Regions from separate parts of the Kitasatospora sp. NPDC056076 genome, predicted to be linked through region 1. Evidence: riboswitches for the same ligand, from Rfam matches in the RefSeq annotation. Region 1 holds a riboswitch; each other region holds the start of a gene.
The links. A riboswitch is a leader RNA that binds a small molecule or an ion and turns the genes downstream of it on or off. The one in region 1 is predicted to bind cyclic di-AMP.

Region 1 (7,806 bases):
CCGGCACGCCACCCGGTTCGCCAACGAGCCCGGCCTCGGCACCCAGATCCGCACCCCCGGCGACCGCGCGCTCGGCCTGCGCCGCGCCCGCGCCGCCACCCTGCTGATGCTCGCGCTGCCCGGCTCCGCGTACGTCTACCAGGGCGAGGAGCTCGGCCTGCCGGACGTCACCGACCTGCCCGACGAGGTCCGCCAGGACCCGTCCTTCTTCCGCCAGGCCGGCCAGGACGGCTACCGCGACGGCTGCCGGGTGCCGATCCCGTGGTCCGGCACCGAGGCCCCGTACGGCTTCGGACCGGCCGCCGGCGGGCCGTCCTGGCTGCCGCAGCCCGCCGAGTGGGCCGGGCTCAGCGTCGAGGCGCAGACCGGCGACCCGTCCTCCACGCTGGAGCTCTACCGCAGCGCGCTGGCCGTGCGCCGGGCGCAGCCCGACCTCGGCGCCGGCACCGGGGTCGAGTGGCTGGACGCCCCCGAGGGCACCCTCGCCTTCCGGCGCGGCTCCTTCCTCTGCACGGTGAACACCACCGGCGAGCCGGTGCGGATACCCGCCCCCGGCCGGCTGCTGCTCTCCTCGACCGAACTCGGGGTGGACGGCGGCGAGACCGTGCTCGCACCGGACAGCACCGGCTGGTGGGCGGTCTGACGTGGGTGCAATAGGCTCTGGGCCCGTGACTACGGCGCGACTCTCAGACATCGCGGCGCAGGCGGGGGTCAGCGAAGCCACCGTCTCCCGCGTGCTCAACGGCAAGGCGAACGTCTCCGCGGCCACCAGGCAGACCGTCCTGGCGGCGCTCGACGTGCTCGGCTACGAGCGGCCGACCCGGCTGCGCCAGCGCAGTGCGGGCCTGATCGGGCTGATCACACCGGAGTTGAGCAACCCGATCTTCCCCGCGCTGGCCCAGGTGATCGAGCAGGTGCTGAGCCGGCACGGGTTCACCCCGGTGCTGTGCACCCAGACGCCCGGCGGGTCCACCGAGGACGAACTGGTCGAGATGCTGGTCGACCGGGGGGTGGCGGGCATCGTCTTCGTCTCCGGGCTGCACGCCGACTCCACGGCCGACCACGACCGCTACGCCCGGCTGTCCGGGCGCGGGGTGCCGTTCGTGCTGATCAACGGCTACAGCGAGAAGATCGAGGCGCCGTTCATCTCGCCGGACGACCGCTCCGCGATGTGGATGGCCGTCCAGCACCTGGCCGAACTCGGGCACGAGCGGATCGGCCTGGCGGTCGGGCAGCGGCGGTACGTGCCGGTGCTGCGCAAGATCGAGGGCTTCACGGCGGCGATGCGCGAGGTGCTCGGGCGCAGCCGGGAGGAGGCCGAGGACCTCGTCCACCACACGCTGTTCAGCGTGGAGGGCGGGCACGCGGCGGCCGGCGCCCTGCTCGACAAGGGCTGCACGGCGATCGTCTGCGGCAGCGACATGATGGCGCTCGGCGCGATCCGGGCGGTGCGCCAGCGCGGGCTGTCGGTGCCGCAGGACGTCTCGGTGGTCGGCTTCGACGACTCGCCGCTGATCGCCTTCACCGAGCCGCCGTTGACCACCATCCGCCAGCCGGTCGAGGCGATGGCGACGGCGGCGGTGGACGCGCTGCTGGAGGAGGTCGGCGGGAACTCCGCCCAGCGCGGGGAGTTCATGTTCCAGCCGGAGCTGGTGATGCGCGGGTCCACCGGGGCCTGCGCGCGCTGAGAACGGGTGGTCCGGGCGGACCGGGCCGACCGACGGGCCCCGGAGGGCGGTTGCTCTCCGGGGCCCGTCGGCGTGCGGTGCCCGGGGGCGGTCGGTCCGGATCTGTCAGATCGGCCGGTCCGGTCGGCCGGACCTGCTGGGCGTACGGGCACGCCGGAGCCCCGGGAGGAGCGGAGGCTCTTCCCGGGGCTCCGGCGTCAGCCGTCGGCGGCCGCGCGGTCCCTGGTCGCTCAGACCCGGCCGGCGAAGTCCGGCGCCCAGTTGGCGACGGTCTGGAGACGGACGCCCGAGCTCGGGTTGGCGGCCTCGACGTACTGGCCGTTGCCGATGTAGATGGCGACGTGGTAGACGCCCGAGTCCTGGCCGTTGTTGGACCAGAACAGCAGGTCGCCCGGCTGCAGGCTGTCCAGCGAGACGTGGGTGCTGGCGGCGGCCTGGTCGGCGGCGACGCGCGGGATGTTGATGCCCGCGGCGCGCAGCGCGGCCTGGGTCAGGCCGGAGCAGTCCCAGCCGCCGTTGCCGGTGCCGCCGTAGACGTACGCCTGGCCGACCTTCGACTGGGCGAAGGAGACCGCGGCGGCCATGCTGCCGGAGGCGGCCGGGGCCGGGGCCGGGGTCTGCGCCTGGGCGGCGGGCTTCGACGCGGGCTTGGTGGCGGACGGCTTGCTCTGGGCGGTCGGCTTGGCGTTCACGGCACCGCCGTTCGAGGCCTGGCCGGCCTTCTTCGAGCGGTCGAACCAGGTGAAGTCCGAGCCGGACTTGGCGGCGGAGCCGTCGGCCTGGGCCGAGGTGCCGTCACCGAAGGTCAGCTGCTGGCCCGGGTAGATGGTGTCCGGGCCCTCGGTCAGGGTGCTGCGGTTGAGGTCGTACAGCCGCTGCCAGCCGCCCTGGACGTTGTGCTTGTCGGCGATCGAGGACAGCCAGTCGCCGTCGACGACGGTGTAGCCGCCGGCCTGGGCCTGCGCCTGGCGCTTCTGGGCCCAGGTGCTGTCGGCGGACGGGGCGGAGGCGGCCGCGGCGTCGTCGGAGGCCTGGGCCTGGTCCTGCGCGGGGGCGGCGGGCTTCGCGGCCGGCTTGCTCGGGGCGGCCGGCTTGGCGGCGGGCTTGGCGGCGGGCTTGGCCGCGGTGGAGCCGGCCGAGGTGTCGACGGTGGGCGCGGCGCCGCCCTTGGTCAGACCGGCCTGGACGGAGCAGACCGGCCAGGCGCCGGGGCCCTGCGAGGCGAGGACCTTCTCGGCGACGGAGATCTGCTGGTCCTTGGTGGCCTGGTCGGCCTGCGGGGCGTAGCTGGTGCCGCCGAAGGCGGCCCAGGTGCTGGAGGTGAACTGGAGGCCGCCGTAGAAGCCGTTGCCGGTGTTGATGCTCCAGTTGCCGCTGCTCTCGCACTGGGCGACCTTGTCCCAGGTGGCGACGGAGGCGGCGTTCGCGGTGCCGGTGGTGAGGCAGGGGACGGTGAGGCCGACGCCGGCGACGCCGAGGGCGGCGATCACGCGACGGGTGCGGCTGGACAGGCGGTTGCCGTTGGAAGGCAGCATGAAGACGCGGTCCTCTCCCACGCCTGCGAGGTGAGCTGTCGGATTCGGGCTGGAGTTGCCCGGCCGCGCTGTGGGCGCGGCTTCACCCCTAGCCCTGGACCGTTCCGGAAAACGGTCCGGGGCGACTTACCTGTGGTTCCCCCGCTCCTGCCGTGATGCGATTTCGCGCTGCCAGGACATCCGACGGCAGGACTCGGCGTCGCGGATGAACTGGGTCCGTGTGGTCACGAACGGGGAGCACGTTAAGCAGACTTAAGTTAAAACTGCAAATACCTGTGATGCGCATCACGGTTTAGTGAGAAACGCCAAATGGGCCGTAATTCATGATCGTAAATGATCGTTTTCCGGCAATATCGCAGCTGATTCTCATAACTGGCTCCGCCTCAGAAAGAAGGTGACGGAGTGTTGGGGCACAAGGGGCGCGCGCCCGAGCCGCGGGGGAGCGGTAGTGAATCGCGCGCTGGGGAACGCGCCCGTCATTCGTCGGATATCCATTGACAAATGAGCTGGAAACGGACATTGCGTGGCATTGCCCGCTTAGCGCACCAGCGGGGTGAATCGGAACACGGCGAAAGGGCCCGGAACGAGGTCGTTCCGGGCCCTTTCGGCAGTGCGGGTCCGCCGGTGGTGGCCGACGGGCGTTCAGTGGGTCGTGCTAGCCCTCCAGGGGCCCTTCGGCGGCCGCGTGGGCGCGTCGGGAGCCCTCCCCGGCCCCGACGGTGGCCGCGGCCTCCGCCTCGGCCTCGGCGAGCTCCTCCGCCGTCGGCACCGGCAGGGCGGCCAGGTAGGTGGAGGCGATCAGCTGGCCGACCGTCGGGTAGGCGCCCAGCGGCGCGGCCGACGGGCAGCCGGTCTCCTCGGCGGCCGTGGCGAGCAGCTCCGGGTCCGCCTCCGGGCCGATGACGAGCGGGGCCAGGGCCGGGCGCTCGGAGCCGGTCTCCCGGAGGTGGCCGACGGCGGCGGCGACGGAGCCGGGCACGTCGAGCGCGGCGGCGACGACCGGCACGGCCAGTCGGGCGGCCAGCAGCACGCCGGTGATCCCGGCCGCGGCGGCCGCGTCCTCGCCGCCGACGGTGGTCAGGACCACGCCGTCCGCGGCGGTCGCGATGGCGAACAGCCGGGCCCGGTCGGCCCGCGCCAGCCCGGCCTCGGACAGCCGGACGTGGACGGCCTCGGCCAGCAGCGGGTGCGGGCCCAGCGCGTCGGTGACGGTCGCGCCGTACTGGGCGGCGAGGGCGTGAAGCCCGGTCAGGAAGTCGTGCGGGCCCGGGACCAGCGGCACCACGACGGGCGTCGGCAGTCCGGCCTCGGCGGCCGCCTCCAGCAGCTCCGCGACGGTGCGCTCCTGCGGGTCCGCGGCCGCGGCGTCGGCGGCCGGGAGGTAGCCGACCGCGGCCTGGACGCCGGTGTGCTCACTGCGGACGATCGAGAGGAGTTCCTCGACGACCGAACGGGACTCGGGCCCCGCGGTCGCGGGTACGGCGAGCACCAGGGCCGGCGAGCCGGTGCGGATCTCGGGGCGCTCGGGGCGGCGGTGGCGCCCCCGCGCACGGGAACCTGGAGTGCGGACGGGCAGTGGCGCGCCCGGGATGGCTGCGGTGCTCATGCCGGAGATCGTAGGACATCTGCCCGTCAGGCCTGCAGTCGGCTGCCGTACGGGCTTCGGGCGGTCGCGGTGCGGCCGTCGTGTCCCGGCCGCTCCGGTCCGGGGCGATTGCCCACAATCCGGACATTCCTCGCCCAAGCCCCGTACGGAGCCCGTCAGTTGCCCTGACGTGTCCCGCGGGGTGGCGCGTTGCACCGGAGTCGCGTGAGATGTCTCACAGCCGCCGGGCGGCCTGACGGAGGGTCACGGGAGGGCGACTCCCGGCATTCGAAGATCAACATTCAGCGGGGAACCGCTCACGGCCGGTTATGGACGAACCGTCGATTCAGTCGCCTATGTCCGTTTACGTACCGTCAGGAGAAGGGTCCGTGAAGAGTTCGCGGCGACCGTCGAAAAGCCTCGTGCACCTGCAATGTCCCGTGCTGATGCACGTGCACTGCGGCTATCATCACGTCAAGTGAGGCGTTGTGCCGGGCCGGTACGGGGCCGGTCCGTTCGTTCGGCGGGTGCCGGGGCGCCGCGCTGGACGACAACTCCGGAGCTCTTCGGGAGACTTCTATGCACGACTCGCAGGACACGCACGGTTCCGACCACGCCCACAACGGGATGGCCGCCGCCGACCTCACGGGGGTGGTCTGGCAGAAGAGCCGGCACAGCAACTCCCAGGGAAACTGCGTCGAGTTCGCGGCCCTGCCGGGCGGCGACGTGGCGATGCGCAACTCGCGCTTCCCGGACGGCCCGGCGCTCATCTACACCCGGGCCGAGATCGCGGCCCTGCTGCTGGGTGCCAAGGACGGGGAGTTCGACCACCTCGCGGTCTGACCGGCCGCTGCTCCACCATCGGGGGGCCGTCGTGGGTGCTGACACCACGACGGCCTTTGTCTTTGTCCGGGCCCGGAGCCGGAGTGCCCGGAGTGGGAGCGCCCGGAGCAGGAGTGTCCGGTGTGGGAGCGCCCGGAGTGGGAGCGGGCAGCCGCCTTCGGTGCACTGATCACGTCCCGGCCCGGCGCGCGGGCGGGCCGGAGGTCCCGGGGTGTGGTCCTCCCGGGTCGTTCCTCGGCCGGCCTGGGCCACGGGGCGGGCCCTAGGCCGAGCGCCGGTGCCGTCCACCGATCTCGACCCGGCCGGCCGGCGCGGTGCCGTCGAGCAGGGTGGCGTCCAGTCCGTTGCCGCAGCCGGTCTCCGCCTCGAACACGGCCCAGACCACCTTGCCGCTGCCCAGCGGGTGCCAGCCCCAGGAGCGGCTGAACGACTCCACCAGGTGCAGTCCGCGGCCCGATTCGGCGACGAAGTCCGCCTCCCGGGCCACCGGGCCGGCACTGCTCGGGTCGCTCACCGCGCAGACCACCTGGGGGGCGCGGTGCACCAGGCTTATTCGGATCGGCAGCCGCCCTTCCGGGGTCGGCTGTATGGGAAAGTCGTACTCGCCCAGGGCGCCGCCCGAGGGGTCGGGCCGTGCGCCGATCGCATGCCGGAGCGCGTTGGTCACGAGTTCCGAGGCCACCAGGGCGACGTCGTCGAACAGCTCCATCAGGCCCCAGCGCTGGAGCGAGGCCCGGGCGAAGTCGCGTGCGGTTCTCACGGCTTCGAAGCGAGGAGCGAGCGTACAGGTGACCACATGGGGGTCAACTGCCAAAGCCGTACCGGTGCTCATGAAGAGCTCCTCCCATAAGGGGGCGGACACGGCTGGACCCGCCGGGGTCATGCCGGTCACCTCCGACTCGCTCGGCCGCTCGGCCGCCCCCTCGACCAGGCGCGCGCGCACTCGAACGCCCGATGGCGCGGGGGACGCCGTCGGGCCGGTGCACGGAGTCGCGCGTGGGGTCGACGCGGAGCCCGCGGGATTGCCAGGGATGTGCAGGTGCACGTGCACCATGGTGGTGTGCGCTCACTGCAGATGCAAGAGTCGATTCACGTGCAGTCGCACTATTGGCATATGCAAGCGCCGGATGCACGTGCATCCTGGTGTGCGGAGTGCGGAACTGATAGGAACATCCGTCAGTATCGGCACCGTGAGCGCTCAACTGATGGCAGACTGTGCGCTGTTTGCCCTAGGTGGAGGTTTCGACCGCATGACCACAGTTCAGCCGGGCGGCGGCTCGATGGTCCGCCGGATCCTCCTCGGCTCGCAGTTGCGGCGCCTGCGAGAGGCGCGCGGCATCACCCGAGAGGACGCGGGCTACGCGATCCGCGCGTCCGAATCCAAGATCAGTCGCATGGAGCTCGGCCGGGTCAGCTTCAAGGAGCGCGACGTCGCCGACCTGCTGAGTCTCTACGGCGTCGACGACGGCCTGGAGCGGGAGGCCCTGCTCGGCCTGGTCCGCGAGGCCAACAAGTCCGGCTGGTGGCACAGCTTCAACGACGTGCTGCCGGGCTGGTTCCAGACCTACGTCGGACTGGAGGAGGCCGCCCAGCTGATCCGCACCTACGAGGTGCAGTTCATCCCCGGACTGCTGCAGTCCGAGGAGTACGCACGGGCGGTTTTCGGCCAGAGTCGGCCGGTCATCAGCGAGGAGGAGGTCGAGCGCCGGGTCAGTCTCCGGCTGCGCCGCCAGAAGCTGCTGACCGAGGGCGCCAGTCCGCGCCTGTGGGCGGTCATCGACGAGGCGGCGCTGCGCCGGCCGGTCGGCGGGCCCAAGGTGATGCGCGGCCAGGTCCAGTACCTGATCGACGTCGCCGAGCAGGCCAACGTGGTCATCCAGGTCATGCCGTTCCGCTTCGGCGCGCACGCGGGCGAGTCCGGGGCGTTCACGATCCTGCGCTTCCCGGAGCAGGACCTCGCGGACGTGGTCTACCTGGAGCAGCTCACCAGCGCGCTCTACCTGGACAAGCGGGACGACGTCGACGCGTAGGTCCAGGTCATGGAGCGGCTCTGCGTGGACAGCCTCACACCGGAGCGCACCATAGACCTGCTCTCCTCGATCCTCAAGGAACGCTGAGCAACTCCTGGGCGGGGGCCGGGAGATCCTCCCGCTCC
Region 2 (7,806 bases), on a different contig from region 1:
GGTCGAGGCGATCGAGGAGGGGGACCGGGACGCGCTGCGCGAGGAGCTGGGCGACGTGCTGTTCCAGGTGTTCTTCCACGCCCGGGTCGCGGAGGAGCACCCGACCGATCCGTTCACGATCGACGACGTGGCCGGGGACATGGTCGAGAAGCTGCTGTACCGGCACCCGCACGTGTTCGGGGACGTCGAGGTGGCGGGCGCCGACGAGGCGGAGGCGAACTGGGAGCAGTTGAAGGCGGCCGAGAAGGCGGACCGGGAGTCCGTCCTGGACGGCGTGCCGGCCGGGCTGCCGGCGCTGGCGTACGCGGCGAAGCTGGTGTCCCGGGTGCGCCGGGCGGGCTTCGCGGGGGTGCCGGACGAGCCGTACGAGCTGCCGCGCGAGCTGACCGCCGAGTCGGCGGGCCGGCTGCTGCTGGCGGTGGCGCAGCGGGCGCACGACGCCGGGGTGGACGTGGACGCGGCGCTGCGCTCGGCCGCGCGCGGCTACCGGGACGCGGTGCGCGCGGCCGAGGGGCTCCGGCCGGAGTAGACCTCGGTGGCGGGTCGGCTCAGGCCGCCGTCGCCGTGCGCTCGGTGGCGCACCGCTGCGGCGGGACGAGCTCGCCGATCGCCTCGCCGATCAGGACGACCAGTTCGGCGAGGCGCTCCAGGTCGAGGTGGGCGGGCAGGTCGGCGAGGGAGACGATCCGCTCGCCCCTCGGCCCCGCCACGCAGAAGAGGTCGATCGGACCGAAGTGCTTCTCGGCGGTGTCGACCAGCGCGGCGACGTCGCTGGGCCGGCGGATGTCGCCGGAGACGCCGACCACGGGGCAGCCCGGCCGGTCGAGTTCGGAGGCGAGGTCCTCGGCGATGCCGACGTGGGTGTCGGCGATCAGCATCCCGGCGGTGCCGGCCGCGGTGAACCGGCGGGCGAGGTCGGCCCCCGAACCGCCCGCGAGTACCGCGATGACGACGACTGCTCCGCTGACCGTCATTGGTCCAGCTCCTCCCTGCGGGCGACACCGCACCGGCGCCCGCGCGTACTTCGGAGGATCGTAGGCAGGTCCTGACCCTCCGCAACAGGGATTACCCCTCAGGTGACCAGGCTCACGCCTGCCGCCCGGCCAAGAGCTGGCCAAGGCCCGTCCACGCACCGTCCACGGGCCGTCCACGGAGTGTCGGCGTTCCGCTCGCGCGCCGGTCACGGACGGTTCGCGCGGCGGTGGCCTCCGGCCGGCCGCGGGGGCGCGTGCGCCGGTGGTCCGGGCCCCTCCGGTCCAGCGGTTACGGTCGACCCATGCCAGCTCAGCCCGAGGGCGCCCAGCCCGCCGCCCAGCCCGACCCGCAGCTCTTCACCTGGGAGTTCGCCGCCGACCCGTACCCCGCCTACGCCTGGCTGCGCGAGCACGCCCCGGTGCACCGCACCACGCTGCCGAGCGGGGTGGAGGCCTGGCTGGTGACGCGCTACGCGGACGCCCGGCAGGCGCTCGCGGACGGCCGGCTCTCGAAGAACCCGGCGCACCACAGCGGGCAGGCGCACCGCACCGGCCGGGTGGGCATCCCGGGGGAGCGGCAGGCGGACCTGATGACCCACCTGCTGAACATCGACCCGCCGGACCACACCCGGCTGCGCCGCCTGGTGTCGAAGGCGTTCACGCCGCGCCGGGTGGCGGAGTTCGAGCCGCGGGTGCAGCAGCTCACCGACCGGCTGATCGACGGCTTCGCGCAGCGCGGTTCGGCGGACCTGATCCACGAGTTCGCGTTCCCGCTCCCCATCTACGCGATCTGCGACATGCTCGGCGTTCCCTCCGAGGACCAGGACGACTTCCGGGACTGGGCCGGAATGATGATCCGGCACGGGGGCGGCCAACGCGGCGGCGTGGGGCGGGCGGTGAAGCGGATGCGGGCGTACCTGCTGGAGCTGATCCACCGCAAGCGGGCGGACCTCGGGGACGACCTGATCTCCGGCCTGATCCGGGCGAGCGACCACGGCGAGCACCTGACCGAGAACGAGGCCGCCGCGATGGCCTTCATCCTCCTCTTCGCCGGGTTCGAGACGACGGTGAACCTGATCGGCAACGGGACGTACGCGCTGCTGCGCAATCCCGGGCAGCGGGCCCTGCTGCAGGAGTCGGTGGCCCGCGGCGAGACCGCGCTGCTGGAGACCGGGATCGAGGAACTCCTGCGCTACGACGGGCCGGTGGAGCTGGCGACCTGGCGGTTCGCGACCGCTCCGCTGACCATCGGCGGGGTGGAGATCCCGGTCGGGGACCCGGTGCTGGTGGTGCTGGCGGCGGCGGACCGCGATCCGGCCAGGTTCTCCGACGAGAACACCCTCGACCTGGCCCGGAGCGACAACCCGCACCTGGGGTTCGGGCACGGCATCCACTACTGCATCGGAGCCCCGCTGGCCCGGCTGGAGGGGCGGTCCGCGCTGGCCACGCTGCTTTCCCGGCTGCCGGATCTGCGGCTGGCCGAAAGCCCGGAGAATCTGCGCTGGCGGGGTGGCCTGATCATGCGTGGATTGCGCGAACTTCCGGTCGAATTCAGTCCGGAGCCCCGGTCGCCGCACAGTCGTCCTGAGGCCACGACACGCTGACGAAGCATCCGGAACCGGCCACCGGCGGTGGTATGAACGCTCATCAAACCGGACAAAGCCCCGCCGTTGGTAGGCGATCGAACACGGGCCGTAATTCTTGTGTGATGTCGGTGATATGAGCTTGTGATTCGTCTGAGGATCTGTCTAGTCTCCGTGGAGTTCGCAGCTGCGGACCTCGTGCGCGGACGCCGAATCCTGCCCGCCGCGTCACGGGAAACCGACCAGAACCCTGGGCAGGGGCGGGGGAACCAGGTTTGTTGCCGTTCCTCCACGGCTCGGGGTGAAGCCGCCCGCGCGGAATCGATTCCGCAGACGGCGGCCGGGCCACCTCCCGGTCCGAACCCGACAGCTCACCTCGCAGGCGTGCGGAGAGGGACCTTCATGCTGTTCGTTGGAACCGGCCGTCATCGCCGTCGCACCCAGGCCGAGAAGGCCATCGCCGTCGCCGGTGTGGCCGGCGTCGGACTCGCACTGCCGCTCCTCTCCGCCACCGGCGCCTCCGCCGCCCCGGCCTCCGTCTGGGACTCCGTCGCCCAGTGCGAGAGCGGCGGCAACTGGAGCATCAACACCGGCAACGGCTTCTCCGGCGGCCTCCAGTTCACCCCCAGCACCTGGAAGGCGTACGGCGGCACCGCGTACGCGGCGCAGGCCAACCAGGCCAGCAAGGGGCAGCAGATTGCCGTCGCCGAGAAGGTCCTCGCCTCGCAGGGCCCCGGCGCCTGGCCGGTCTGCTCCCAGAAGGCGGGCCTGAGCAAGGGCGGCGCCCCGGCCGAGGTGGACACCTCCTCGGACGCCAAGCCGCAGAAGCAGCAGGCCCAGAAGCAGGCACCCAAGCAGCAGGCCCCCAAGGCCGCCGCCAAGCCCGCCCAGCCGAAGCCGGTCCAGCAGTACGCGCCGAAGCACGCCGCGCCGAAGCAGGTCGAGCAGCCCGCCGCCCCGTCGGCGCAGCAGTACGCCCCCAAGCACGCCGCCCCGAGGGCCGCGCAGGCCCCGGCCGCCACGACCGGCCACGACTACACCGTCCGGGACGGTGACACCCTGTCGGGCATCGCCACCGCCCAGGGCGTGTCCGGCGGCTGGCAGGCGCTCTACGACGGCAACCGCACCACGGTCGGCGGCAACCCGGACATGATCGTGCCCGGCCAGGTCCTGCACCTGGGCTGAGCCGGACCGTTCCACGGCGAACGACACGCTGGACACGTAGGGGGCCGCGCCCGGCGGCCCCCTACGTCCGCGTTCGCCGGCCCCGATGGACGCCCCGGTGGGACGCACCGGGACGAGCAGGTGAACTACCGGTGGGTAGCCGGGCCACACGGTGAGACGCAGCCCGGGCCGAGGTGGCCCCGGGAGCCCGGGCGGTTAGGCTCTGGTCGTAACGACTCCGCAATCGTCCGGCCGACAGCACCACCCGCCGCCGGACCCTGCTTCCGCAAGGAGATGCTTCGTGCCGTCCATCGATGTCGTCGTAGCCCGTGAAATCCTCGACTCCCGCGGCAACCCCACGGTCGAGGTCGAGGTCGGCCTCGACGACGGCAGCACGGGTCGTGCCGCTGTTCCGTCGGGTGCCTCGACCGGCGCCTTCGAGGCGCTCGAACTGCGCGACGGCGACAAGAACCGCTACTTCGGCAAGGGCGTGGAGAAGGCCGTCCTGGCCGTCATCGAGCAGATCGGCCCGGAGCTGGTCGGCTACGACGCCACTGAGCAGCGCCTGATCGACCAGGCCATGCTCGACCTGGACGCCACCCCGGACAAGTCCTCGCTCGGCGCCAACGCCATCCTGGGCGTCTCGCTGGCCGTCGCGCACGCCGCCTCCGAGGCCAGCGACCTGCCGCTGTTCCGCTACCTGGGCGGCCCGAACGCCCACGTCCTGCCGGTCCCGATGATGAACATCCTCAACGGCGGCTCGCACGCGGACTCCAACGTCGACATCCAGGAGTTCATGATCGCTCCGATCGGCGCGGAGTCCTTCTCCGAGGCCGTCCGCTGGGGCGTCGAGGTCTACCACACCCTCAAGGGCGTGCTGAAGGAGCGCGGCCTGTCCACCGGCCTCGGCGACGAGGGCGGCTTCGCGCCGAACCTGGACAGCAACCGCGAGGCCCTGGACCTCATCACCGAGGCCATCCAGAAGGCCGGCTACGTGCCCGGCCGCGACATCGCGCTGGCCCTGGACGTCGCCGCCTCCGAGTTCTTCCAGGACGGTGCCTACCAGTTCGAGGGCAAGGCCCTGTCGGCCGCCGAGCTCATCGAGTACTACGCCGAGCTGGTCGCCTCCTACCCGCTGGTCTCCATCGAGGACCCGCTGGACGAGTCGGACTGGGACGGCTGGAAGGCCATGACCGTCAAGCTGGGCGACAAGGTCCAGCTGGTCGGCGACGACCTGTTCGTCACCAACCCGGCCCGCCTGGCCAAGGGCATCGAGACCGGCACCGCCAACGCGCTGCTGGTGAAGGTGAACCAGATCGGCTCGCTGACCGAGACCCTGGACGCCGTCGAGCTGGCCCAGCGCAACGGCTACCGCTGCATGATGTCGCACCGCTCCGGCGAGACCGAGGACGTCACCATCGCCGACCTGGCCGTCGCCACCAACTGCGGCCAGATCAAGACCGGTGCCCCGGCCCGCTCCGAGCGCGTCGCCAAGTACAACCAGCTGCTGCGCATCGAGGAGATCCTCGACGACGCCGCCGAGTACGCCGGCCGCGGCGCCTTCCCGCGGTTCAAGCACGAGGGCTGAGCGCGCCCGGGCCGGGCGGCGTCCGGCCCTGATCCGGGGGCCCGAGGCCCCCGGTAGCGCACGCCTGACCGGTGCCCCGCCGCTCACCCCGTAGGGTGGACGGCGGGGCACCGTCGCGACCAGGAGGGGATACGGGAGATGGCTGGCTGGAGGATCCCGGGCTTGGCGGCCCGGCCTCGGTTCACGAGCCGGGCGACCGTCCTCGTCCTGGTGCTCTGCTCGCTGGTGGCGATCCTGGCCTACCCCACGCGGCAGTTCATCTCCCAGCGCGCCGAGATCTCCGCCCAGCGGGCGAAGGCCGACCACGCGCGCCAGCAGGTCGACCAGCTGCGCCGGGACAAGGCGCGCTGGCAGGACCCGGAGTACGTCAAGGCGCAGGCCCGCGCCCGGCTGCACTACGCGGTGCCGGGGGAGACCCCGTACATCGCGGTGGACCCGGCCGGTCCGGCCGCCCGGCCCTCCGCGCCGGCCGGTTCGGCCACCGCCGCCGCCGACGCGGCCGCCGGCCCGGCGAAGGCCGACAAGCCCTGGTACACCAGCATCTGGGACTCGGTGGACGCCGCCGACACCGTCGCGCTGGCCCCCGCCGCACCCCGTCCGCTCCCCCCGTCCTCCGTTGGAGACCCCACCCCCCATGACCACTGAGAACCACCCCGCCGTCTCCGACGCCGACGTCGCGGCCATCGCCGCCCAGCTCGGCCGGGTGCCGCGCGGCCTGCGCGGTGTGGCGCACCGCTGCCCCTGCGGCAACCCCGACGTCGTGGAGACGGCCCCCCGGCTGCCGGACGGCACGCCGTTCCCGACGCTGTACTACCTGACCTGCCCCAAGGCCGCCTCGCTGATCGGCACCCTGGAGGCGGAGGGCGTGATGAAGGACCAGACGGCCCGGCTCGCCGAGGACCCGGAGCTGGCCGCCGCCTACCAGAAGGCGCACGAGGACTACATCGCCCGGCGCGACGCGATCGAGGTGCTGGAGGGCTTCCCGAGCGCCGGCGGCATGCCGGACCGGGTGAAGTGCCTGCACGTGCTGGTCGGCCACTCGCTGGCGGCCGGAGAGGGCGTCAACCCGCTCGGCGACGAGGCGATCGGCATGCTGGAGGACTGGTGGGCCAAGGGCCCGTGCGTCTCCCCGGCGGAGGTCGAGGCGGCCGGTGACCGGGTGCTGCGCAACCGCGCCAAGGACCAGGACCACGAGGCCGTGATCGCGGCCAAGCAGCAGAAGACCGCCGAGCGGGCCGCGAAGAAGCGCGCCGCCGAGGACGGCACGGCGGGGCAGGACGCGACGGCGGAGCAGGAGTCCGAGTGAGCACGACCCGCGTGGCCGCGATCGACTGCGGCACCAACTCGATCCGGCTGCTGGTCGCCGACCTGGACCCGGAGACGGGCGAGATCACCGACCTCGACCGCCGCATGATCATCAACCGGCTGGGCCAGGGCGTGGACCGCACCGGCCGGCTGCACCCGGACGCGCTGGAGCGCACCTTCGCCGCCTGCCGCGAGTACCGGGAGGTCATCGCGGGCTTCGGCGTCGGCCCGGAGCGCACCCGCTTCGTCGCCACCAGCGCCTCCCGGGACGCCGAGAACAGCGACGAGTACGTCAAGGGCGTGCGCGACATCCTGGGCGTCGAGCCGGAGGTGGTGAGCGGCGAGGAGGAGGCGCACCTGTCCTTCGTCGGAGCCACCAAGGAGCTGGCCGGCGGGCCCTTCCCCGCCCCCTACCTGGTCTTCGACCTGGGCGGCGGCTCCACCGAGTTCGTGCTCGGCGGGGCGCGGGTCCAGGCGGCGCGCTCGGTGGACATCGGCTGCGTGCGGCTGACCGAGCGGCACTTCGACGGCGCGGAACTGCCCTCGCCGGAGCAGATCGCGCAGGCCCGGGCGCACGTGCGGGCCGAGCTGGACAAGGCCGAGGAGGTCGTCCCGCTGACCGGTGCGGCCACCCTGGTGGGCCTGGCCGGGACGGTCACCACGGTGTCCGCGATCGCCCAGGACCTGCCCGCCTACCAGTCGGAGCGGATCCACCACTCCCGGATCAGCCGCGAACGGGTCGCCGAGATCGCCCGCGAGCTGCTGGCCGCCACCCACGCCGAGCGCGCGGCCATCCCGTCGATGCACCCGGGCCGGGTGGACGTGATCGCGGCGGGCGCGCTGGAACTGCTGGAGATCATGGACCGCACCGGCGCGGCCGAGGTGGTCGTGAGCGAGCACGACATCCTGGACGGCATCGCCTGGAGTACGGCCTCCTGACCGTCCGCAGGCCTTACTCCACCGGCCCCGGCGCCCCTTTCGGGGTGCCGGGGCCGGGGCGCGCCCGGGTGCGTGCGAGAACCTTCGTGAATTTCTTCACATGGCGATCCAGTCTTTCGTCGCACCCCGTGGCCCGCTACGCCCGAATTGTGAGACCGAAGGCCCTTCGGTCGTACGGCCCCTTGGATCGCAGGTCAGGCCTCGTTCAGGGTTTGAAAATCGAAATCACGAGCGGGAACCCGGGCGCTGTACG
Region 3 (7,806 bases), on a different contig from region 1:
TGCCCCGGTGCGCCAGGGCGAGGGCCAGCACGCCGATCGGCCGCTCGTCCACCACCAGCGGCAGGCTGACCACGGCGACCATCCCGGTGCCCATGCCGGCGTTCCGGTTCGGGTAGTCGACGCTGGTGTGCTCCGGGCTGAGCAGGTACGGGCGGCGCAGCCGCAGCGCCATCGCGGCGGGCAGCTCGCCGGCCGGGTCGACCAGGCCGTAGCGCTCGTGCGCCCAGTCCGGCAGCCCGTGCGAGGCGGTCAGCCGGAGCATCCCGGCGGGGTCCAGCAGGTACAGCGCGGAGCCCTCGCCGGTGATCCAGTTCGGGCCCTCGGCGAGGACGGTGCCGAGCAGCTCGGCGGCGCTGGTGCAGCCGAGCAGCAGGCGCACGCAGCGCATCGGACTACGAACGGGAGAGGACACCAAATCTTCATACCCCATTTCCGTGGTCCGCGGTCGCTCTCAGCCGCCGCACCAGGACCAGGGTCCGGTCGTCCGCGACGTCCTGCGCCACCGCCTCCACCAGCCGGCCCGCCGCCCCCCGGACCGCCTGCCGCTGCGGCGGATTGGTGCGCACCTCCGGCTCGGCCGCCGCCAACAGCCGGCCCACCCCCTCGTCCAGGTCCCGGCCCGGCACCTCCACCAGGCCGTCGCTGAACAGCAGCAGCGAATCCCCGTACGCCAGCCGCCCCGACACCCCCGGGTACGGCGCCCCCGGCACCAGCCCCAGCGCCGGACCGCCGTGCTCCGACGGCACCCAGCCCGCCCGGCGGCAGAACCGCACCGGCGGCGGATGGCCCGCGTTGAACAGGCGGTAGCGGCCCGTCGCCGGGTGCAGCGCCAGGTGCACGGCCGTGGCGAAGTCGTCCTCCCAGCCCATCCGCACCAGGTGGTCGTTGGCCGCCGGCAGGAACGCCTCCGGCGGCACCCGGCCCAGCAGCATCGCGAACGCCCCCGACAGGTGCGTCGACCGGGCCGCCGCCCGACTGCCCTTGCCCGACACGTCCACCAGGACCAGCTCCAGCAGGTCCTCCTCCGGCCGGTGGGCGCACAGCAGGAAGTCCCCGGAGAACGACGTGCCGCCCGCCGGGGCCAGCGCACTGTCGAAGTGCCAGTCCAGCAGCCGCTCCGGCAGCCGGGCCAGGGCCCGGTTGTGCTCCGCCAGCTCCAGCAGCATCGAATCGCCCTGGGTGCCGCGCAGCCCCAGCCGGTCCCGGAACCGGTTCGCGGTCAGCACCGTCGCCCCCGTCGCCGCCACCACCAGCGTCACCCCCAGCCGCACCCCGTGCGGGTCCTGCACCACCGCCCCCAGCAGACCGCCCGCCAGCGCCGCGCACACCAGCACCCGCAACTGCCCGCGCCGCAGCACCAACCCGCCACCCACCACCGGCAGCACCAGCGCCGACGGCGGCCACCCGTACGGCAACAGGACCGGCAGCACCCCCAGCACCACCGTCACCCCGAGCAGCACCCCCAGCGCCACCCGCCCGGCCCGGACGTCCCCGTCCAGCACCCGGCCGTACCACCGCCGCACCCTCGCTATCAGTGCGGGCACCCGGAACCTCCGCGAAGGCGTGGGCGGTCCCCTGTCGTGACCACCAGTCAGCCCGGCCACACTAACCCCTCCCCTCCCACCCCCCTCAGCGCAGTTCCCACTCCCACCCGCCCCCGCCTGCCGCCCCGCAACCCTCCTCCCCCGAGGTGCCCACTGCTGCGCTCCACCCGTCTCCACCAAGCCCGTTCCGGCCCCACGCGCACCAGAAGTCGGCCCACCCGACTTCCGGTGCGCACCTGAGCGCCGGCCGCCGACACTGCTGCGGTTCCTTACGGCGATGCCCTCGCCCCAGCGGCTCGACAACCAGGCGACCCGCTGTCGCCAGAAGTCGGCCCGCCCGACTTCTGGCGCGCCGCTTCTTGCCGCCGCCTCTCGGCTGCCCGTCACCCGGCAAAGCCCGCAGCTCCGTGCTCCCTCCGCCGCTTCCTGCGCACAGCCCCTGCCTCTCGGAGAGATCGGCCTCCTCGCCGAGGCGTCCGCCTGATCCTGCCGATCGGTAGAGCCGCGCCTTTCGGCTGCCCCGGTCGTCCCCGCCGGGCTCCTTCTCGACCGGCCTCGCACGAGAAGTCGATAGGGCCGACTTCTGGCGCGCCCACCAATGCCGCAGCACTTCTCCGCCCCCGAGGCCCGCGGCGGGTCGCCCTGTAGGCCCCTGCCTACGAGGTGCTGCGCAGGAGTCAGCCTGTTCACCCCCGGCCGCGCCGGCCCAGCCGGCAACTTCGCCTCGCCAGGAGTCGGCCAGGTCGACTTCCTGTGCGCTTCCCCGGCCCAGCTGGCAGCTTCGCGCCACTGGAAGTCGGCCAGCTCGCCTTCCAATGTGTGGCCCAGGCTCTGCCCCGGGGGGCTTCTGCGGTGGGGTTCCGTGGGGGCGGCAAGCGCAGGAAGTCGGCCCGCCCGACTTCTGGCGCGCCCGCCGACGCCGCCGCGTTCCCCTGTGGCCCGAGGCGCGCGTGGCCGTTCGCCTGGTAGGCCCCTGTCTACGTGGTGTTGCGCAGGAAGTCGGCCAGGTCGACTTCCTGCGCACTACTCCGGCCCCGCGGGTTGGTCGATGGGCCGGCGGCCGTTGCCCGCTCAGGTCGACCGATCCGCAGCCCGCGCCGCTGGAAGTCGGCCGGGCCGACTTCCAGCGCGCGGTCCGGGCTCCGCTCCGGCGGGCTTCTGCGGTGCGGTTTCGCGGGGTTGCGGTCGCGAGAAGTCGGCCGACCGGCAGCCCCGCCGCACCAGAAGTCGGCCGGGCCGACTTCCTGCGCCGCTCAGGTGCTGTGCGGGTGGGGGTGGGCCCGGGGTGGTCAGGCGGGGGTGGCGGTGCCGGGCCAGGTGTGGAGGGCGGTGGTGAGGGTGGTGATGAGGCGGTCGTGGGTGGTGGTGAGGTCCTCGGCGAGTTGGAAGGCGCCGGCGATGGAGAGGGAGGCGAAGCCGTGGGCGAGGGAGCGGACGGTGCGGGCGGCGTGGATGGCTTCGGGGCCGTCGAGGCCGTAGCCGCGGAGGACGGCGATGATGACGCCGACGAGCCGGGTGGCGGCGCGGGTGAGGTCGTCGTCGGGCTGGGGTGCCTGGGGGAGGGCGGCGTAGCGGTGGGGGTGCGCGGTGGCGTAGGCCTGGTAGGCGCGCAGGACGGCGGTGACGGCGTCGTCCCCGCTGCGGCCGACGGCGGCGTCCGCGAGCCGGTCGGCGAGCTCCTCGGTGACCCGGACGGCGATGAGGCGCCGCAGTTCGCCGAGTCCGCCGCTGACGTGCTTGTACAGCGAGGGGGTGGCGACGCCGGCCCGGGTGGCGACGGAGGCGAGGGTGAGGGCTTCACCGCCCTGGTCGTCGATGAGGGCGAGGGCGTGGTCGACGACCTGGTCGGGGGTCAGTCCTACGCGGGGCATGGCTTCGTTTCTCCGTACGGGCGGGGGGTTCAGGCGAGTTCGGCGAGGAAGGGCAGCAGGGCGTCGGCGACGGCCTGCGGGTTGTCGGCCATCGGGTAGTGCCCGGACCCGTCGATCATCACCTTGCGGGCGCCGAGCTTCTCGGCCTGGAGGTCGGCGACGGCCTCGGGCTTCGGGAAGTCGGGGTCCTTGCTGCCCATGAGGACGAGGGCCGGGCAGCGGACGGCCGCGCACCAGCCGACGGGTGCGGAGTCGCCGGTGACGTGGCCGCGGGTGGCGGTGCGCCGGCCGGGGGTGCGCAGGGCGGCGACGAGTCCGTCGACGTAGCCGTCGAGGTCGGCGGGGCGGGGGCCGGGGTAGGCCATCTTGCGCAGGTAGAAGCCCCAGACGCCGGGCCACCGGACCATGGCGGCGCCCATGACGACCATGACGCCCTGCATGAGGGCGTTGGCCCGGTGTTCGACGAAGGCGTCGATCAGGGCGATCCCGGCGACCCGCTGGGGTGCGTCGCCGGCGACCTTGACGACCGTCGCCCCGGTGTAGGACTGCCCGACCAGGACGGCCCGTTCGATGCCGAGGTGGTCGAGCAGGGCGAGGACGTCGGTGGCGACGGCGGCGGGGCCGTAGTCGTCCCAGACGATCGAGGAGTCGCCGAAGCCGCGCAGGTCCATGGTGACGACCCGGTGGCCGGCGGCGGTGAGCAGCGGGTGCAGGTGCCGGTAGGCGCGGCGGGAGTCGAGCATTCCGGGGAGGAGGACGACGGGGGTGCCGTCGCCCTGCCGGGTGTCGTCGTAGGCGAGGCGGCCGCCGGGGACGTCGAGGTACTGGGTGCTCGGGGTGCTGGTGCCGTTCATGGTGGCCTCCGCCGACTCGCTCGTTTCTGCCTGTAGCCATAAAGCTAAGGCTAATAGCCTTAGCCGTCAAGCGTCCGGCCGGTACCGGGGGCGCTCTTCCGTTCACGCCCCCTCGACCCGGAAGGGGTCGTGCTCGCTGAGCAGCTTCTCCAGCCGGGCCTGGTCGACCCGGGCGACGGTGTCCGAGGACTCCTGCCGGTCCCGGACCACCTTGGCCAGCGTGAACGAGGAGGTGACGGTGTAGAGGAGGCCGATCCCGAGGAAGGCCCGGGTCCAGCCGCCGACCGGCAGGTAGGCGATCCCGGCGGCGAGGGCGGTGCCGGAGAGGGCGAAGGAGAGGACGGCCTGGACGAAGTACGCGGCCGTGGTCCGTGACTGCATCGGTGTGCTCATGGCGCCAGGATGCGGCGGGGCGGCCGGGTCGCACATGAGTAGGAGTACTCAGATGGACCGGGTGGCTGAGGGGTCGTTCGTTGACGTCCGATCACCTGTTCCCCAGCGGCCCCGAGCGGATGGCTTGGAATCGGAGCGTCCTAGGATTAACGTCTGATAACGCAGCGCGGTCGTCAATGCCGTACCCAGACGGCACCGTGCGCCGTCGCCTAATCCCACCGACCGGCCTCCGGGCAGGTCAGGGAGCCGGGGAACCACGTTCCTTGGGGTGAATCGGCGGGGCTCCGGCCCGGCCGTAGGAGACCTTCCTGCTCCGAACCCGTCAGCTAACCCGGTAGGCGCGAAGGAAGGAAAGGAGCGCGCCTCCGTGGCGTCGACGCACACCCCGGCACACCCGGCCGGCCCCGCAGCCGGTACCCAGCTCCTCGACCACCCCGGCCCGCACGGCGCCGAGCCCCGCGACGGCGGGTCCGCCGGACCGGCCGAGCCGTTCGCCCCGGAGGCCGAGGCCAACCGCCACCGGATGCCGCGTCAGACCCGCGGCGCCTCCCCGCTGCTCGGCGTCACCGCCGTCGCCGCCACCCTGGGCGCCACCGGCTTCGCCTCCGCGACCCCGGCCGCCGCGCCCGCCGTCGAGGCCCCGGACGAGACGGTCGCCCTGGCCGCCGACCCAGGCCTCGCGCTCGCCGCCCGGATCCAGCAGCAGGCCGACAGCCAGCGCACCGCCGCCGAGGAGGGCGCCCGGGTCCAGGCCGCCCAGGAGGCCGAGGCCAAGGCCGCCGCCAAGGAGGCGGAGGCCAAGCGTGCCGCCGAGGAGGCCGAGCGGGCCAAGGCCGCCGCCCTCACCCTGCCGGTGAAGGACTACGACCTCTCCGCCCACTACGGCCAGAGCGCCCGCTACTGGGCCCACCTGCACACCGGCCTGGACTTCGCGGCCGACACCGGCACCGCGGTCTACGCCGTCGGCCAGGGCACCGTCACCTCGGCCGGCTGGTCCGGCTCGTACGGCTACCGGATCGTCGAGACCCTGCCCGACGGCACCGAGATCTGGTACTGCCACCTCTCCTCGATCATCAAGGGCTCCGGCAAGGTCACCGCCGGCCAGCAGATCGGCAAGGTCGGCGCGACCGGCAACGTCACCGGCCCGCACCTGCACCTGGAGGTCCGCCCCGGCGGCGGCGCCCCGGTCGACCCGGAGACCTGGCTCCAGCAGCGCGGCCTCACCCCGTAGGACCGACGGACGTGGCAGGGCCCCGGCGGCGCACGCCCGGGGCCCTGCCACGTCGGCTCACTGCTGCTCCTGCTCCTGAGGCTCCTCCGACCCCTCCGGCTGCTCCTGCTCCTCCGCGGGCAGCTGCGCCAGGTAGGCGTCGATCTCGGCCGCCCCCGGCTCCGGCGCGAGCTCCGGGAACTCCTCCACCAGCAGGCGCGGCAGTCCGGGCACCGTCCATTCGCCGAGCAGGTCGAGCGCCGCCTCGGCCGCCGCCGCCTCGAACTCCTCGAAGCCACCGGTCAGTTCGTCCGGCATCGGGCGCCCCAGCGCGTTCAGCTCGGCCAGGTTGCGGTAGCTGCGCCGCATCAGGCCCTGCTCCAGCAGCAGCCGCGCGCCGTCGGTGGCCATGCCGACGGACAGCACCCGGCCCGGCCCCCAGCCCTGCTCGTCCGGTTCGTCCAGCCAGCCGGTCGTCGTCAGCGCCTCGTACCCGGCCAGCCGCTGCTCCTCGTCGAGCGCGGCGAAGCCCGCCAGCCAGTCCCGGACGGCCGCCGGGTCCGTCACGTCCACCCCGTGGGCGTGCAGCAGCACCGCGTACAGCCGGGGCCAGGTCACCAGGTCGGCGCGGTGCAGCAGCCCGGCCGCGACCTCGCCCTGCCACTCGGCCTCGGCGTGCAGCCGCTCCTGGCGCTTGGCGTTGAGCCGCTTCGCGGCCCGCTGGTGGTCGACCAGCAGCCGTACGGCTTCGCCGTAGGCGAGCGGGTCCTGCTCCGGCGCGGGTTGGACGTAGAGGTGGAGCCGCTCGTACAGCAGGTGCTCCACCTCGTCGGAGGTGAGTTCGGGCCAGCCGTCGTGCATCCTGCCCCCGCCCAGCTCCAGCAGCGCCAGCACCGCGCGCAGCGGCGCTTCGGCCACCGGCGCGCGGTCCTGGCCGGCCGCCCAGGCGAGCAGGTCGGCGGCCCTGGTGCGCGGGGCGAGCCGCAGGTCTTCGTCGTTCATGTTCCGAACGGTAGCCGCCGGACGCGGGTAGGGTCGGCAGCCATGGTCCCCGTACGCCTCACCGGCCCCAGACTCGCCCTCCGCGAGTACCGCCACACCCCGGAGGAAGTGGACGCGCTGCACGCGCTGTACGGCGACCCGGAGGTGACCCGCTACCTCCCCTTCGAGCCGCGCGACCGCGAGACCTGCGCCGACCAGATCGAGCTCTACCTGGAGGAGGCGATGGCCGAGGAGCGGGGCGTCTACCGGCTCGCCGTCGTCCGGCGCGAGGACGCCGGGGACACCGGGGACCCGGAGGACGCGCTGCCGGTCGCGCACGCCGCCCTCACCCTCGGCGAGTACCGCTCGGCCCGCCTCGGCTACGTGCTGAGCCGCCCGGTGTGGGGCCGCGGCTACGCGGGCGAGATCACCGGACTGCTCTGCGAGCTCTCCTTCGGGGCGCTCGGCCTGCACCGGCTGGCCGCCCGGGTCGACGTGGAGAACACGGCCTCGGCCAAGGTGCTCACCCGACTCGGCTTCCGGCTGGAGGGGCACGTCCGGCACGACCTGTACAAGGGCGGCGCCTGGCGCGACTCGTACCGCTACGCGCTGCTCGCCGACGAGTGGTCCGGCCCGCCCGCGCCGCGCCCGGGAGCCGGGCAGGGGCGCGAGGCCGGGCAGGGGGGTTAACCCCACCCCCGATCCGCCGGTCGGCCCGATACCCACCGGGCCCCGCCTCGGCCAGACTTGACCACGTCAGCGAGTACGGAAGACCACGACAACGAGGGGCCGGGGACCGGGAGATGAGCAGCAGCGGCAGCACGCTGGGTCAGGGGTGGGACGCCGCGGGCGGTTACGGCGACGACGGGGCCCGTCCGGCCCGGGCCCGCCGCACCGAGGAGCCGCCCGGCTTCTGGCGGGCGCCGTTCTCCGGGCACTACTACCGCGAGGTC

Region 2: linked by a shared signal. The riboswitch ahead of ACFC1T_RS06840 (transglycosylase family protein) and the one ahead of ACFC1T_RS35190 (transglycosylase family protein) in region 1 are both predicted to bind cyclic di-AMP.
Region 3: linked by a shared signal. The riboswitch ahead of ACFC1T_RS28075 (M23 family metallopeptidase) and the one ahead of ACFC1T_RS35190 (transglycosylase family protein) in region 1 are both predicted to bind cyclic di-AMP.

What each region holds. Positions count from the first base shown of each region.
Region 1 covers NZ_JBHJWG010000066.1:14,537-22,342, forward strand. The annotation lists gene ACFC1T_RS35180 (glycoside hydrolase family 13 protein) at 1-643, shown strand, start outside; gene ACFC1T_RS35185 (LacI family DNA-binding transcriptional regulator) at 669-1,688, shown strand; gene ACFC1T_RS35190 (transglycosylase family protein) at 1,919-3,223, opposite strand; cyclic di-AMP (ydaO/yuaA leader) riboswitch at 3,231-3,401, opposite strand; gene ACFC1T_RS35195 (hypothetical protein) at 3,879-4,829, opposite strand; gene ACFC1T_RS35200 (DUF397 domain-containing protein) at 5,388-5,651, shown strand; gene ACFC1T_RS35205 (ATP-binding protein) at 5,914-6,483, opposite strand; partial or broken gene ACFC1T_RS35210 (helix-turn-helix domain-containing protein) at 6,902-7,768, shown strand.
Region 2 covers NZ_JBHJWG010000006.1:9,671-17,476, forward strand. The annotation lists gene ACFC1T_RS06825 (MazG family protein) at 1-529, shown strand, start outside; gene ACFC1T_RS06830 (SDR family NAD(P)-dependent oxidoreductase) at 549-974, opposite strand; gene ACFC1T_RS06835 (cytochrome P450) at 1,277-2,578, shown strand; cyclic di-AMP (ydaO/yuaA leader) riboswitch at 2,788-2,958, shown strand; gene ACFC1T_RS06840 (transglycosylase family protein) at 2,960-3,742, shown strand; gene eno (phosphopyruvate hydratase) at 4,023-5,309, shown strand; gene ACFC1T_RS06850 (septum formation initiator family protein) at 5,472-5,954, shown strand; partial or broken gene ACFC1T_RS06855 (DUF501 domain-containing protein) at 5,926-6,462, shown strand; gene ACFC1T_RS06860 (exopolyphosphatase) at 6,612-7,553, shown strand.
Region 3 covers NZ_JBHJWG010000039.1:52,988-60,793, forward strand. The annotation lists gene ACFC1T_RS28050 (SpoIIE family protein phosphatase) at 1-388, opposite strand, end outside; gene ACFC1T_RS28055 (PP2C family protein-serine/threonine phosphatase) at 420-1,544, opposite strand; gene ACFC1T_RS28060 (TetR/AcrR family transcriptional regulator) at 2,834-3,415, opposite strand; gene ACFC1T_RS28065 (alpha/beta fold hydrolase) at 3,445-4,269, opposite strand; gene ACFC1T_RS28070 (YiaA/YiaB family inner membrane protein) at 4,372-4,662, opposite strand; cyclic di-AMP (ydaO/yuaA leader) riboswitch at 4,859-5,017, shown strand; gene ACFC1T_RS28075 (M23 family metallopeptidase) at 5,030-5,893, shown strand; gene ACFC1T_RS28080 (hypothetical protein) at 5,951-6,874, opposite strand; gene ACFC1T_RS28085 (GNAT family N-acetyltransferase) at 6,917-7,543, shown strand; gene ACFC1T_RS28090 (sensor domain-containing protein) at 7,657-7,806, shown strand, end outside.